2 linked regions of the Thermotoga maritima MSB8 genome follow. The main gene of each other region encodes a partner of the protein of the gene in region 2 in a complex. Links are inferred from orthologs where the notes say so. Each region holds a gene or a part of one and is shown on either strand. Other genes may lie near its edges. The genes, in order: TM_RS08885 and TM_RS02565.

What was found.
Region 1: the proteins of TM_RS02565 (region 2) and TM_RS08885 are in contact, whole or in part, in a cryo-EM structure (PDB 8Z21), measured with the Escherichia coli proteins. The link is inferred for Thermotoga maritima MSB8 from one-to-one orthologs.

What each region holds. Positions count from the first base shown.
Region 1 is NC_000853.1:1,721,331-1,729,497, reverse strand. What follows is about bases 3,596-6,584. They hold TM_RS08885 (ABC transporter permease), read right to left. Parts: upstream 5,577-6,584; coding sequence 4,614-5,576; downstream 3,596-4,613. Other genes in these bases: TM_RS08880 (peptide ABC transporter substrate-binding protein), read right to left, coding at 5,636-6,584; TM_RS08890 (ABC transporter permease), read right to left, coding at 3,727-4,596; TM_RS08895 (ABC transporter ATP-binding protein), read right to left, coding at 3,596-3,730. In the rest of the region: TM_RS08910 (glycoside hydrolase family 5 protein), read right to left, coding at 1-794; TM_RS08905 (glycoside hydrolase family 5 protein), read right to left, coding at 787-1,740; TM_RS08900 (ABC transporter ATP-binding protein), read right to left, coding at 1,800-2,759; more of TM_RS08895, read right to left, coding at 2,756-3,595; more of TM_RS08880, read right to left, coding at 6,585-7,564; TM_RS08875 (hypothetical protein), read right to left, coding at 7,832-8,167. UniProt on the Escherichia coli protein: Part of the ABC transporter complex OppABCDF involved in the uptake of oligopeptides and of the ABC transporter complex MppA-OppBCDF involved in the uptake of the cell wall murein tripeptide L-alanyl-gamma-D-glutamyl-meso-diaminopimelate.
Region 2 is NC_000853.1:522,304-530,422, forward strand. The notes cover bases 2,598-5,538. They hold TM_RS02565 (ABC transporter ATP-binding protein), read right to left. Parts: upstream 4,594-5,538; coding sequence 3,601-4,593; downstream 2,598-3,600. Other genes in these bases: TM_RS02555 (3'-5' exonuclease), read right to left, coding at 2,598-2,750; TM_RS02560 (VIT1/CCC1 transporter family protein), read right to left, coding at 2,763-3,617; TM_RS02570 (hypothetical protein), read right to left, coding at 4,606-5,094; TM_RS02575 (ABC transporter ATP-binding protein), read right to left, coding at 5,091-5,538. Outside these bases: TM_RS02540 (segregation and condensation protein A), read left to right, coding at 1-483; SMC-Scp complex subunit ScpB, read left to right, coding at 461-964; TM_RS02550 (PhoH family protein), read right to left, coding at 929-2,185; more of TM_RS02555, read right to left, coding at 2,190-2,597; more of TM_RS02575, read right to left, coding at 5,539-6,245; TM_RS02580 (ABC transporter ATP-binding protein), read right to left, coding at 6,249-7,253; TM_RS02585 (ABC transporter permease), read right to left, coding at 7,266-8,119. UniProt on the Escherichia coli protein: Part of the ABC transporter complex OppABCDF involved in the uptake of oligopeptides and of the ABC transporter complex MppA-OppBCDF involved in the uptake of the cell wall murein tripeptide L-alanyl-gamma-D-glutamyl-meso-diaminopimelate.

The sequences.
Region 1 (8,167 bases), 1.2 Mb from region 2 along the record:
TTGTTGTAAGCTCCCATTTCTCCACAGAATACTTCTATTCCTTTTTGTCTGAGTTTTATCCACGTTAAATAATGTTCCAATAACTTTTCTCTGTTCCAGTATTCCCCAAAATGCCATCCATTTGGCCACTCAGGAACAGGAAAGTCCTTACTATCCACCCATTCCGCTTTGTAATGAGTAACACTGAAGGGAATGTACCCTCTGCATGATTGCACTGTATTCTCAATTGTTAAATCATCCACTGGAATATTCCCATAGCCTAATCCATCTATTATAATTAATCTTTCGGGATCTATTTTTCGAATTTCTGTAATAGTTCTCTTGATAAGAGAGTTGTGATCTTCAACACTCATGATTTGTGGATCAGGAAATGGAGGCTCATTTATTAAGTTAAAACTCAGGTGTGTGGAAGAAATTCCTTTGTAACGACGTGCGATAAAAGACCAGTGATGAATGAACGCTTCTTGAGCTGTTTCATCTTTCCACAGATTGGTTTTCTCTTCTACTTCCTTGTTAACAGAATAGCCAGGTGCCCTGTGAAGAGAAATACATATATGTATTCCATATTTCTCTCCCCAGAAAATTACACGATCGATTTTCTCAAAAAAATCTTCTCTGATAATAAATGGGTTGCCCCGGTCTGACCAGAGAAGATGACACATAGGGATTCTAACAAAATTAAAGTCCCACTGAGCCATCCACAAAAAATCTTCCTCTTTAAAATTTCCTGTACTTTTAATGGAAAAGGCCTCCAGAAGGTTGAAACCACGCCATCTTGGAATGGTGTTATTCAATGCTATCTCCTCCTATTAAAGCTTCTAAAAGATCTTTATTCCAGGTTTTTCTCAGAGTATCATAAACACCAAAACCGGAACAAAATTCCCAGTATGCCCAGCTCCATCTCCTTTTCTCCATTTCGCGAACGACAAAGGAGGTCCATTTTATTCTTGATTCAAGGTCAGCTTTTCTGTAGGCACCAAACTCACCTATGTAAATTGGTCTTTTGTTCTTTTTTGACCATTCTTCTATAAAATTGAATTCTTCTATCAAATGTTTCTGATCATCTGGAGATCCCCACTTTCTTCCCAACCATTTCTCAGATCCTTCCACCCACTCAGCTCCTTGATGGGTAAATTCGAAAGGATTGTAGTAGTGAATTGTAACTATAGAATTTTTTTCCCATTTTGGGACAGACAGTTTTTCAAGGGCAGATATACCCCCCCATTCAGCTGTGCCTATAATTATAGTGTGCTTTTTGTCAATTGATCTTATAACTTTTAGAGCTTCCTCAAGCAGTTCATTCCATTTTTCCGGAGTAAGATTTCCGTGAGGTTCATTCAGAATTTCAAAAAATAGAGTTTCGGGATAGTCTTTATAACGATCAGCAATTTGTTTCCAAAGAGCAAGAAATCTTTCCTTGTGTTCTTCTGGATCATTCATTAACTCCTCGTAGTGATGAATATTTATAACAACAGCCAGTCCTCTTTTCAGGGCTCCGTTTATCACTTCATCCACTCTTTTGAAGAAGCGATCCATGATTTTATAAGGAGGAAACGCGTAAGCGTGCGTACTCCATCTTATTGGAATTCGAACATGAGAGAAACCGGCTTCTTTTATAATGTCGAAGAACTCATCTTTTATCACCACTCCCCAGTCTCCCTCATTTGGTGCTTCAAGCGCATTTCCTATATTAATGCCTCTTCCCAATATTTTGTTCCTTTCAAAAGGATCAACACCCATAACAATACCTCCCATTATCAAGATCATAAGCAAAAACAATAAAAAATTTTTCAAGAAAATCACCCCCTATAGCTTCTGACTAAATGACAAGACACAAAATGATTTTTTTCCACTTCTGTGAGTTCAGGTTCTTTTTCAAAGCAGATTGCCTTTTTTTCTGTACATCTAGTTTGGAATCTGCATCCTTTAGGAAGATCAATTGGAGAAGGAAGTTCACCTTTCAATGAATAAAATCTTTGTTTTTGACCGTCCCATGGAATCTTAGGAACGCTCTTCAAAAGTGCTCGAGTGTACGGATGAATTGGATTTAAGAAGATTTTATCTACATCTCCATACTCAACAATTTTCCCGAGATACATAACAGCTACTTTATGGCTTATATGTTCGACTACTGCAAGATTGTGTGCAATGAAAAGGTATGAGATACCCATTTTCTGCTGTATTTCTTCAAGAAGATCTATTATTTGTGCCTGAATCGAAACGTCCAAAGCAGATACTGGCTCGTCACAGACTATAAATTTCGGATTCAGAGCTAAAGCTCGAGCTATTCCTATTCTTTGCTGCTGCCCTCCGGAAAATTCGTGTGGAAAACTGTTAATGAATTCTCTACCTATTCCCACCATATCTAAAAGTTCTTCTACTCGTTTTCTCCTCTCTTTTTTCGTTCCAATTTTGTGAATTATGAGAGGATCTTCTATAATTCTTCCAACAGTCATCTGTGGATTCAAAGATCCTAAAGGATCCTGGAAGATTATTTGCATCTTTTTCCTATAAGGTTTCATCTCCTTGTCATTCAAGTTTGTTATATCTTTTCCTTCGAAGAAAATCTTACCGCCATCAGGTCTGAGGAGTTTGAGAATCGTTCTCCCCAGAGTCGATTTTCCACAGCCGCTTTCACCGACCAACCCAAGTGTCTCTCCTTCTTTTATTTCTATTGATATTCCATCAACTGCTTTAAGTATTCTTTTCCCCTGAGGAAAATATTTTTTTAAATCTACGGTTTGTAAAAGAGGCTTCATTTTGATTCCCCCTTGATCAAATGGCATGCAACACGATGATTTTCAGAAATATTTACGAGGGGCGGTTCTTCTCTTTGACAAATTTCCATTGCAAAACTACATCTCGGGTGAAATTTACAACCAGAAGGATGTTTCGTGGGGTTTGGTGGGTTTCCCGGTATTGGTACCAGTTTTTTTCCGCGGGAGCCTATTTCAAGGGTAGAGTTCAACAAACCCTTGGTATAAGGGTGTAGGGGTGTTTTTAAAATTTCTTCTACTGGTGCTTCTTCAACAATTTTTCCGGCATACATTGTAATTATTCGATCGCAAAAATTCGTTGCCACAGAAAGATCGTGTGTTATGAATATAACACTCATACCGTATTCTTCTTTCAATTCCTGAAGTAGTTCCATTATTTGTGCCTGAATAGTCACATCTAAAGCAGTTGTTGGCTCATCAGCTATTAAGAGTTTAGGATGGCATGCAAGTGCCATTGCGATCATTACTCTTTGTCTCATTCCGCCAGAGAATTGGAACGGATAGTTCAGAAATCTTTTTGGTGATTCAGGGATTCCAACACGTTCCAGGAGTTCTATAGCTCTTTCTCTGGCTTCTTCATTCTTCATAAGTCGATGCCAGATGATGGGTTCCATTACTTGAATTCCTACTCTTATTATTGGATTAAGAGAGGTCATTGGATTTTGAAAAATGATGCTTATATCTTTCCCTCTTATGTTTCTCAATTCTTCTTTATTCAATTTCAAAAGGTCTTTTCCTAGGAATATAGCCTCACCATCAACGATTCGCCCGTTCCGATTTATCAATCTCAAAAGAGAAAGGACTGATACAGACTTCCCAGAACCACTTTCACCAACTATTCCAAGACTCTCGCCTTTGTTCAATTTGTAGCTGATTCCATCCACTGCTTTGACAATACCTTCAACTCTATGAAACTCTACCTTGAGATTATTCACGTTTAGCAGTTCCATCATGATATCTCACTCCTTGGATTAAAGGCATCTCTTAAGCCATCTGCAAGAAACGTGAAACTTATCAAGGTAAAAGCAAAAGTGACAGCAGGAAATATTAGCAGATGAGGGAACGCCATCATCATCCCGATCCCTTCACCTATAAGATTTCCCCAGCTCGGCATCGGAGGCCTTACCCCCATTCCTATCACTGCTAAACCACTTTCAGTCATCATTGCTCCAGGTACTCCGAATGCAAGATTCACAAGAATGGGTCCTATCATATTGGGAAGAATATGTTTTCTGATGATATAGAAGGTGCTGGCACCAGCGGCTTTTGCAGCTTCAACAAATTCGCTATTCTTCAGATACAACACTTGCCCTCTTACAAGTCGGGCCATTCCCGCCCATCCGGTCAATCCTATAGCTAAGAAGATGGTGAAAAGCCCCCTGCCTAAGGCTGTAACCAGTATCACGTTGAAGAGAAAAGTTGGAAAAGCAAACATAATATCTACAATACTCATAATAAATTTGTCTATCCAGCCTCCCTTGAAACCAGCGACAGCACCCAGAATGCCTCCTATGATCAGGACAACAAATTGAGAACCGAAACCTATAATACATGCGTTTCTCAAACTATACAGAATTCTACTGAAAAGATCTCTTCCCAATGCGTCAGTTCCGAATATGAAATCCTTGCTTGGTCCCTCGAAAGCCCTGATATAGTGAGGCTCGTCGTAAGGATATGGAGCAATATAGGGAGCCAGTATTGCAAGTGCTATAAGGATTAAAACAAAAACTCCCCCTATTACTGCCATTTTGTTTTTTTTGAATCTTAACCAGAAGGCTTTCCAGTAACCAATGGATTCCGTTTTATTTTTTCTTAACATGCCGATTTATTACCTCCTTAATCCAGTTTTATTCTGGGATCGAGAATTGCATAAAGAACATCAACTATAAGGTTCATGATCATAACGGTAAGGGCAAGTATAAATGTGGAAGTTACTAAAAGTGGATAGTCTCTAGTGACTGCTGCATTAGCAAAGAGTTGTCCCAAACCTGGTATTCTGAAGATGTTCTCGACCCAAACGGTGCCAACCATGAGATAAGCCATTTGAGGGCCTACTATCGTTACTAGAGGAATCATGGATGGCCTTAGAGCATGTTTCATAATTACCGTTCTGTCATCGCCACCTTTTGCATAAGCGGTTCTTATGAAGTCTTGGTTCAATGTGTCTAGAAGACTGACTCTTGTAAATCTGGCAACAGAAGCGAGTGGACCGAGTGCCAAAGCTATGGTTGGAAGGATTTTAGTTCTTATTCCTTCCCATCCGGAAGTGGGAAGCCATCCCAAATAGATGCTAAAAATCAGTATGAGAAAGACTGCTACTACATACGATGGGATGGCAACTCCTATAACAGAAACGGTCATTGCAGTATAGTCAATCCATGTGTTTTTTTTGAGAGCTGCTAAGATTCCTAGAGGAACTCCCACCACGAGTGCGAAAAGGATGCTTGAAAGGGCAAGGGTGAAAGTAATAGGAAATTTCTCCTTTATCAAATCTTCTATGTTTCTTGCAGGATCAGAAAAAGAAGGACCGAATTTGAAAACCACAGCTCCTTTTAAATACATAAGGATCTGTTTCCACAGAGGATTATTCAAACCATATCTCTCTTCAAAACCTTTCAGGGTAGCTTGATAAGCAGGATCGTCGGGTGTTGTGACTCTCGCTATCGCATCTCGTACGCGTTGAAGTTCAAAGAAATTTCCAGGGGCAAGCCACATTAGAACATATGTTATTACAATAACAACTACCATAGAAATAGCAATGGTCAAAAGTCTTTTTAAGAGAAATTTTAAAAATCTCATATCAACCACCCCATTCGACATGTTTAGCAGGAGCCCTGGGAAATCCCAGGGCTCAGAATTCACTTCTCAACAGTTAAGTATTTGAAGAGGAAGAAAGTGGGACCCCACGAGAATTTGTAAGGAACTATTCCCTTGAGGTATGGTTTGGCAAGATACACAACTTTCTGAACGTACAGAGGAACTTCGTAGGCAAGATCTACACACAATTGCTGGAGTTTCTTTGCATATTCGACGGCTTTATCGTAGGGTGAATAGAGAATTCTTGCCCATAGTCTTCTGGCTTCCCTATTAGTTGGGTTCATTCCGGTGTATTCAACCAGAGAATATTCCTGATTGTATATAGCTCTCATTGCCAATCTCCAGAGCTGAATTTTTTGCTCGTCGGTTGTGGCTTTTTTCCATTCTTCATACAACTTGTTGATTTGTTCTATGAAGGTCAATTCTCCGGGGGCAGGAAGAAGGAAGTATTTTTTCAAGAATTCATCTGGTTCGGAGTTAACAACTTCTTGCCACTTCTCCCAGAGTTCCTGGGCGCGGTTTAGTATCTCCTTCCACTCTTCTTCTGTTTTTCCACCTTCTTCTCTGAGGACACTTTCTCTTTTCTCTCTTAATTCATAGAGTTTTTGACGTACCTCAGCGGGGTAATCGTAGAACCAGAATGTATGATCGGCAGTTTGCATAAGAGAACCACTGTCTTGCCAGTTGACGGGCCCACCAATTGTACATACACCTGGTTCTGCCCAAGGCACAAAATCACTCCATTGCAGTGTTGAAAATTGACCGGACTCTATATTTTCAATTTCAAAAGTGATTCCAAGAACTTTTTTCCACTGGTCAACCAGTGCTTCCGCTACAGGATCAGACGCTCCTGTTATGTAGAACTTCACTTTTGGAAAACCTTTTCCGTTTGGATAACCTGCTTCCGCTAGTAACTTCTTTGCCTGTTCTGGATCATAGGGTATTCCCTTCACAGCTTCCGCTATTTCACTATCAGGAGAACAATATGCGTGTGTTGGAATGGCCATACCACCAAGAACAATGTCAGTTAAGACTTTCTTGTCAATAGCCATTGCAAGTGCTTTTCTTATTCGTATATCGTCAAAAACAGGACTTAGGCTTCTTGTGATTTCGTATCCCACCCATTGAACACCAGATTCTTCATGAAGTTCCTTGGAAAGTTGTTTGTTTTTCAATGCAAACACATAATCTCCAACTGCGGTGATAAAAACAGCATCTATCTCTCCAGCTAAATACTGCTGCAATCCAAGCCCGCCTGCTTTGAGCACAATTCTATCAACATTGCCAGGAAAATCTCCCACATAGTATTTATTTCTGACCAGGACTATCTCGTAATTAGGTGTAAAGGATTCAATAACATACGGTCCATTTCCAACAAAATACTCGGGCTTCCACCAGTCTTCAGGGTGTTCCTGAACAGTTTTCCTATGCAGAGGCATTGCTCCACCGAGAACAAGCATATTAATGAAAGATGGCATTGGTCTTGAGAGAGTAACTTGAAGTGTGTAGTCATCCAGGGCTTTTACTCCAAGTTCATCAAGAGGTTTGGCACCGGATTTACAATCGTAGACATTTTTTATGTACTGAACAGGAGAAGCCCAGAGTGGAAGAGTTGGTGTTTCGGGACTGGCAGCCCTTTTCCAAGCAAATTCGAAATCATAGGCAGTAACGGGATCACCATTTGACCATCTTTTATCTTTTCTCAAGTAGAAGGTATAGGTTAAACCATCTTCAGATACTGTATAACTTTCACAGACAGCTGGTACAACCTTTACACCGCCAAGCGATTTGGGATCTGGAACATAACCAAACAAACCTTCGAAAATGGTTCCTTGAGCCAGAATATGCTGGGCTTGCCAGTAGTAGGGATCGAAGTTTGTTACACCAAACCATGGAAGCTGTACCTCGACTTCACTAAAATAAAATGCAGCGACTAAAACCATCAGGAACCCCACAACGAACTTTCTCATACAACATCCCCTCCTTTAAATGGATGTTAATAAATAACACTTACTAATAAAAAGATTATGTTATGGATATTTTATCAGACTGTGATATTGAGTTCCAAACGAAGTGAAGAGTAATTATTCCGCAATATTAGAAATCATTTTGGGATATATCCATTTATTTTGAATTATTGTCATTTCGAAGCGACAGGGTTAAGTGCGTGGTGGAAGATGAATCTTTGAAAAAAAAACGGGCCCACTGCGGGCCCGCCGGGGTGTGGGGAAAGAGGGTTATTCCTGAACCATTTCTTCCAGCACTTCAAAGCCTTCGTCGGTGAGGAGAACAAAGAGCATTCTTTTGTCGCCTCTGAATTTTCTGTACTGATCCACGGTGATGATGTCGTCTACTTTGTCAGCGAAATCTTTGTAGATATCCTGCACTTCATCTCTGAGGTCGTCTATCTGGTCTTTCAGGTCTTCTGCTGTCTTTGTATCCCTTTTTACGAGAGCGTTGTAGTACTCCTCATGGAGCTGAACGAACTTTTCTTTCAGGGAATCGAGCTGTTCTTTTGTTTCTTTCGCGACATTGTAGAGCTCTTTCAACTGATCGTCGTTCAGATCCAGATT
Region 2 (8,119 bases):
TCGAAAATGCTCATTCCGAGGGTGAGGGAAGAAGAGAAAGAATCGATAGACAGAAAGAAGGAGGAACTCTACAGAAGAATTGAAGAATATTCTAAAGTGAAGGAAATCGTTAGCATATTGAAGAAAGAAGAGAATCTTCTGAAGAGGAAGCGGGTCAGAGTAAGAAACGTTTTCTTCGAAAAGATAGAAGGGATAGAAAAATTCAGAGAGATCCTGAAAAGAATCTGGAAAGAAGAGGCCATGCGCGAGGCCGTGCATAGAGTGAAGAGTGAAACGCTTTCTGTTGAAGAGATGATGGAGAGAATACTTGATGAAATAGATGGTGAGATCGAGATCCTGCGATTGCTTTCCAGAGCGGAGAATGTCTACGAACTGATAGTCAGGCTCTTGGCTATTCTCGAGCTTGTGAAGATAGGGAAATTGATTCTTGTGGGAGACGACAGGATCAGGAGGTACACAAATGCAGCTCAAGGCCGCTATTGAGGCACTCATATTTGCTTCAAATGGTATCACTCTGGAAAGGCTTATCAAAATACTCGAAAAAGATCCTGAGGAGATAAAAAGAGCCCTGGAAGAATTGAAGAAGGAATACGAAGACGAAGCGCACGGAGTTGTTCTGAGAGAGGTGAATGGAAGGTATCGTTTTTTCACCAAACCTGAGTACGCCGGTTTCGTTTCTAAGCTATCCGGAAGGAAGTACAAAAATCTCACCGATACACAGATGGAAGTGGTGGCACTGCTTCTCATCTCAGGACCGATTCCAAAGAGCGAAATAGACGCGTTCAGGGGGAAAGACTCATCCGCTGTTCTCTCCTCGCTTCAGAGAATGGGAATTGTCAGAAAGAAAAGAAAGGGGAAAAGCTATCTGTATCAGCTTTCCCCTTCGTTTGTTGAAAGCACCATGCTGGATGAAATATTGAAAGAGGTCTCACAGAAGCTCAGCAGCGATGGTGGCGAGTCTTGACCTTTCTCCCTTCTCCAGCTTTATCACCGCGGAAAGATCCGATTCCAGAAGTTTCAAGGCTGCGTAAACCAGTCCGTTTGTGTCTTTGTCCAGATACGGAGTGTCGATCTGGTACGGATCCCCAACGAGAACGATCTTGGTGTCTTCTCCCACACGTGTGAGGATCGTTTTCACCTCGTGTGGAGTGAGGTTCTGTGCTTCGTCTATGATGATGAACTGCTTTGGTATCGATCTTCCCCTGATGAAGGATATTGCTTCCACTTCCAGTATTTCCTGTTTCTCGAGCTCCTTGATTTTCAAACCAGAAAGAGAAGATATCAGTTCAAGGTTGTCCATTATCGGTTGGAGCCACGGTTTCATCTTCTTCTCGAGTTCTCCGGGAAGATACCCGATGTCACGTCCCATGGGAACCGTAGGACGAGTCACTATCAGTTTCTTGTAGCGTTTTTCAACGAGAACCTTGTAGAGACCGCAAGCGAGAGCAAGAAGCGTCTTTCCGGTTCCCGCGATTCCAACAAGGAAGACCAGAGGTATTTCGTCGTCCAGAAGGGCATCCATGGAAAAGATCTGTTCTCTATTCCGTGGAGAAATGCCCATAGTCTCGAAAGGTTCCACTCTCAGAACTTTTCCTTTGCGATATTTCCCGTACACTCCACCCAGATCTATGTAGAAATTGTCGAGAAGATCGAGTTTCTTTTCCACAGTTACTTTCACTTTTAACTGTTTTTTGAGTTCTTCGTCATCGATTTCGACATACCCCTTTGGCATCGTCTCCAGCTCGGATCGATCAGTCAGGTAGTCTTGAGCGGGAATACCAAGAGAGTCTGCTTTCACCCTAAGATTTATATCCTTGCTGACGAGAATGGTGGGGATCTTTTCTCTGTTCATGAGCTCTATCACGTACGCGAGAATGATGTTGTCCACGTAGCGTTCGTGAAGGAATCTTGGAACGTTCTCCACTTCTCTTTCCAAAACCATGACGCGGAGAATTCCACCGTTTTCCAGAGGAATTCCTTTTCTGAGATTTCCCTTCTTTCTGAGTTCATCGAGGTGTCGAATCACTTCTCGTGCGTTCTTTCCCACACTTCCGTGTTCTCTTTTCAGTTTGTCGAGCTCTTCAAGAACGGGAAGAGGGATGATCACGTTGTTGTCTTCGAAGGAGAAGATGGAATCTGGATCGTGAATCAGAACGTTCGTGTCGAGAACGTAGTTCTTAACCATTTTATTACCCCCGTTTTCCACGTATGAATTCGTTGACCCTGTTTTCACCAAGAAATTCAACAAGCTTCACAAAAACTCTTGCGGTCACCAGGGCATCTGGAAGAGCACGGTGCCGTATCGTGGTTTTTATTCCAAGTCTTTCGGAGAGCCATTTGAGAGAATGAGGCCTTCCAAAGATCTCTTCTGAAAGATCGAGTGTGTCGATGTAGGGATTCGTTATTGGAAAGTTTCCCGTTTCCTTTGCCATCATATCCAGAAAAGTGAGGTCGAAGTTGGCGTTGTGAAACACGAGCACCGTTCCCTTCACGTAATCCCTGAAAAGATCGTAAACTGTGTCCATGTCTGGCGCTTCCACGATGTCCATGTTGCTGATACCGTGAACTTTCTGAATCAGCGCAGGGATTCTTATTCTGGGATTCACGAGAGAGTGAAACGCTTTGTTTCTGTAGATCTTCCCCTTGAAGACAGGAACAGCGGCTATTTCAACTATCCGGTCTCCGGCAAAGGGATCGGTTCCCGTGGTTTCTGTGTCTACGACGCAAAAAACGGTGTCGTTCCATATCATGGCGAGCACTCCTCAGATTTCGATTCCAAAGATCTTCCTCGCGAGTATACCGACGAGGAAAGAAAATCCTGCCACACCGAAGCTCAAGAGGAACATCTCAAGAAAGTATTTCGCGAAATCCTTCTCTTTAACCACCGAGACAAAAAAGGTGAAAAGAAGAACTATGAGAACGGCTCCCGTCAAAGTAAGGACAAGTGATAAGAATGGGTTTTTAAGTATGAGGAATGGAGCTACCAGCACAGCGACCGTTATGATGTAAGCGATGCCTGTGTAGATGGCGGCTTTTAAGGGTTTGGATTCACCTGATCCTTCTTCCGCTCTCTGCGAAAGATACTCGGAAGCTGCCATGGAGAAGGCCGCAGCGATACCGGTTATCAAGCCGGACAATCCGACTATCTTGGTGTTTTGAAAGGCGAACGTGAGACCAGCGAGTGCCCCCGTCAGTTCCACGAGAGCATCGTTCAACCCGAGAACCATGGAACTCACGTAATTGAGACGCTCTTCGTCGAGCATGTTCAGAAGCTCTTCTTCATGCTTTTCTTCGTCTTTGAGAATATGGACTACTTCTGGATACTCTTTCTCCAGTCTTTCATAGGCTCTTTCCGCTTTTTTCTCGTTGTTTTCCATGAGTTTGAGAGTGAAAGTCAAACCAAAAAGAACGGAAAGCAGTGAGTACCAGAATATCCTGATGTAAGAAGGCTTAACATCCTTCCCGGTGATGTTTTTCAGTTTTTCGTAGTGACTTTTCTCATCTTCCGCTATCGCAAGAAGGATCTCAGCGTTTTTCTTGTTCGTTCTCTTCGATAGCTTTCGATACACGTGGTATTCAGTGATCTCGTTTTTCTGAAAATCAAGAATTTCTTTCAAGACTCACTTCCTCCTCAACCGGATTGAAACATCTGACGTAGTGGTTTTCTTCTATCTCGGAAAGCTCTGGTAGTTCTTTCAAGCACCTCTCCACTCTTCTTGGACAGCGAGGCAAGAAGGGACACACCGGTGGTATGTCGACCATCCTTGGGGGTTGCCCCGGTATGGACTCGAGTTTTTCAAGTCTTTTATCCACTCTCGGCACGCTTCTCAGGAGCATCTTCGTGTAAGGGTGTCTGGGTGAGTAGAAGATCTGATCGGATGTTCCTATCTCGACCTGTCTTCCTCCGTACATCACCATAATCCTGTCTGCCATGGAAGCGATCACACCAAGATCGTGTGTTATGAAGATGAGTCCCGTTTTGAACTCTTTTTGAAGTTCTTTCATGAGTTCCAAGATTTGTGCCTGTATGGTCACATCGAGGGCGGTGGTGGGCTCATCCGCTATGAGCACACTGGGATTGCAGGACAGGGCAATGGCTATAACCACTCTCTGCCTCATTCCACCGGAGAACTCGAAGGGATAGTTGTTCATTCTTTTTTCGGGTTCCGGTATTCCAACGAGTTCCAGCATTTCCACCGCTCTCAGATAGGCCCTTCTCTTGTCGTAGCCGAGATGATACCTGATCGTTTCCATGAGCTGGTCTCCTATCGTGTAAAGCGGATTCAGAGACATCATCGGATCCTGAAAGATCATTGCGATCTCTTTTCCTCGAATCCTGTGCATTTCTTTTTCGGGTATCTTCAGTATATCCTGACCTTTGTATATGATCTCACCGCTCACTATTTTTCCGGGAGGCTTTATGAGGCGCATTATGGATTTTACTGTCACACTCTTGCCGGAACCAGTCTCACCGACGATTCCGAGAACTTCGTTGGAATTCAGCGAGAAGCTCACATCGTTCACGGCTTTGACTATTCCCTCTTCCATGTAAAACCACGTGCTGAGGTTTTTCACTTCCAGAAGCGTTGCCAAACCGTTCACCTCCTATTTATCGAGAAAAACGAGTTCTCCAGTTGATGGATCGTACTCCGCCACACATTTTCCGTTTGAAAACACATAGATCTCCCCGCAGTAGTAAGAATTCTCAAACAGAGACTGATTTCCTTCGAAGAAACTCTCGATCACAGCTTCCAAAAACACCTCTGCTGTAGCCATCTGTGATTCTGTGGCGGAAAGCCCTATCTTTTGAAAGAACGGTTCAACCAGTTCTTTCACTCTCTTTTTCACTTTCTCCGGCCAGTCCAGGTGGAGAACTACTTCGTTTGGCGGTACGATCGCTCTGTCCTTTTCTATTATCAGAGATCTCTCTCTGGTGTCGGTGAACTTGTATCTGTAGCGTTTTTCCCGAAGAATTTCCTCGACCATTTTTTTGACTTCTGGGTCTTCAACGTATATTCTCTTCACTTCCCACTTCACTCTAAAAAACAGAATGACGATAGCGATCAACAAAATTACCAGCCAGTACCTTCTCACCTCAGCTCACCCGGGAAGTGACAGGCGACGAAGTGTCCCTCTTCAACCTCTCGAAAAGCCGGTTCTTCCTTGGAGCAAATCTCTTTCGCTATGGGACATCTTGTGTGGAATCTACAGCCAGACGGCGGATTTATAGGGCTCGGAACATCTCCCTTGAGAATGATTCTTTCCCTCTTCTTTGTTGGATCAGGTACCGGTATCGCAGACATGAGAGCTACAGTGTAAGGGTGGAGCGGTTTTTCGAACAAGTCTTTTTTAGGAGCAAGTTCCACCATCTTCCCAAGATACATCACACCTATTCTATCGCTTATATGCTTTACAACAGCCAGATCGTGCGAAATGAAAATGTACGTGAGTTTGTGTTCCCTCTGAAGATCTTCCATGAGGTTTATGATCTGACTTCTTATCGAGACGTCCAGAGCAGCGACGGCCTCGTCCGCCACGACGAGTTTGGGTTCCAAAGCCAGGGCACGTGCGATTCCGATTCTCTGGCGCTGACCACCGGAGAATTCGTGCGGGAATCTGTACACGTAAGCCGAAGGAATACCCACATCCTCCAAGATTTCTTTGATTCGTTTCTCTACTTCTTTCCCCCTTGCGATCCTGTGTGTGACGATGCCTTCACCCACTATGCTCTTCACTCTCAACCTCGGGTTCAGGGAGCTGTATGGATCCTGGAACACTATCTGCATCTCTCTTCGAAATTTTTTCCTTTTCTCCGGTAGATCATCGAGAAGAATGGACATGAACTTCTTTGGAGAACCCTTTGCCTCCTCAAAGAAAATACGGGCGTACTCTCTGTCGACACCTTCCAGTTTTTCCACATCTGACTCCTTCATGTTGACGAACCTGCTCAGATAGGTTTGCTTTATGTATTTTTTTGCCTTGGAACGCGGCATGAAGTAGTAGGTCGTGTCTTCGTTGTCCACGATGATGCGTCCCGATGTTGGCTCGTACAGTCTGAGCAGGGTCATTCCAATCGTGGTTTTTCCACAACCCGACTCTCCAACGAGGCCGAAGGTTTCTCCCTCGTTTATGCTGAAGCTGACACCATCGACGGCCTTCACCCATCCAACGATTCTCTTAAAAACACCAGCCCTTATGGGGAAATGTTTCACCAGATTTTCAACTCTGAGAATTTCCCTGCTCACGTTTCACACCTCGCTTTTTGCATGTCTCATTTCATCGAGTTTTTGCCAGAAGAAACACCTCACCTTGTGATTGCCATCCAGGTCTTCCAGTTCAGGTTCTTCAACGTCGCATTTTCCTTTTTCGAAGAATTCACATCTGGGATGGAATTTACATCCCGGAGGGAAGTTGAGCGGGTCGGGTACGTTTCCCGGAATGCTCTTCAGTCTCTCCTGTTCTACGTCTATTCTGGGAATGGATTCGAGAAGAGCATAGGTGTAGGGGTGCTTGGGTTCGGTGAAGATGGTTTTCACGTCTCCGTACTCGACCACCTTTCCCGCGTACATGACAGCAACTTTATCGGACATTTCCGCAACGACGCCCATATCGTGGGTGATCAGAATGATTGCCATTCCGTATTCTTTCTGGAGTTCCTTCATGAGCTCCAGGATCTGAGCCTGTATGGTCACGTCGAGAGCGGTGGTGGGTTCGTCCGCTATGAGAAGACTCGGTCTGCAGGAGAGTGCCATGGCTATCATAGCCCTCTGTCTCATCCCACCGGAGAGCTGGTGGGGGTACTCATCCACTCTCTTTTCAGGTTCGGGAATTCCCACTTTTCTGAGAAGATCTATCGCCATTTTTCTCGCTTCTTTTTCAGAGACGTTTTGGTGAAGAATTATTGCCTCCATTATCTGATCCCCTATCGTGAAAACAGGGTTCAAAGCCACCATGGGTTCCTGGAATATCATCGCGATCTCTTTTCCTCTGATCTTTCTCATTTCGTTCTCTGAAAGTTCGAGAAGATTCCTTCCTTTGAAGATAATCTTTCCGTCAACTATCTTTCCGTTCTGATCCAGGAGTCTCATTATTGAGAGCGATGTTACACTTTTACCACTACCGGATTCCCCAACGATGCCCAGAGTTTCTCCCTCTCTGACCTCAAAAGAAACACCATCGACCGCCTTCACTACACCGTCTTCTGTATAGAAATAGGTTTTCAGATTTTCCACTCTAAGCAGAGGCTCTGTCAATTCGATCCCTCCTTAGAATTTTAGCCTTGGATCGAAAGCGTCTCTGAGCGCATCGCCCAGCAGATTCCATCCCAGAACGAAGAGAACCATAGCGGTACCGGGATAAACGAGAGCGTACCAGTGCTTTCCTATCTCCATCATCCAGTCTCTCGAGTAACTGAGGATGGATCCCCAGTCGGCGTATCCCTGGGGGGCACCGAGTCCCAAGAAGCTGAGCACAGCGGCCGTTATCACGAGAGATCCCATGTTCATGGAAGCCCATATCAGGACAGGGAAAATGGTATTCGGAAGAACGTGTTTCAATATGATGAGAAAATCGGGCACACCTATTGCTTTCGCTGCCAGGACGAATTGTTCTTCCCTCACCTGAAGAATGTTTCCTCTGATGAGCCTTGCCGCTCCCATCCATCCGAACACGATCATTGCTATCATAACCTTGTCGAGACCCGTCCCGAGAACGGTTGTCAACACAACAGCTGCTATGAGGAAGGGGATAGAGAGAAAGATATCGGTGATCCTCATGAGAACCTCATCTATCCATCCTCCAAAGTAACCTGAGATTGAACCTATGAACACTCCTATCAAGAGTCTTGCGAGTGTGACTATGAGACCTATCTTGAAAGCCGTTCTTGTGCCCCAGACGATTCCGTATAAGATATCACGGCCACCAATGACACCGAATGGGTGATAATCAACGCAGCGTATGGGTTCTCTGTTGGGATTCTTCGCCAGGGCATCCTCTTTCGTGGTAGGGGGTTGTGGGCTCTGATTCCAGCTCACCACAGGCATCAAGTAAGGATCGGGTAGCTTGGCTCTGGTGAGCGGGTGAATGGGAGGAGCTATAACAGGCGCGAGAATGGCTATCA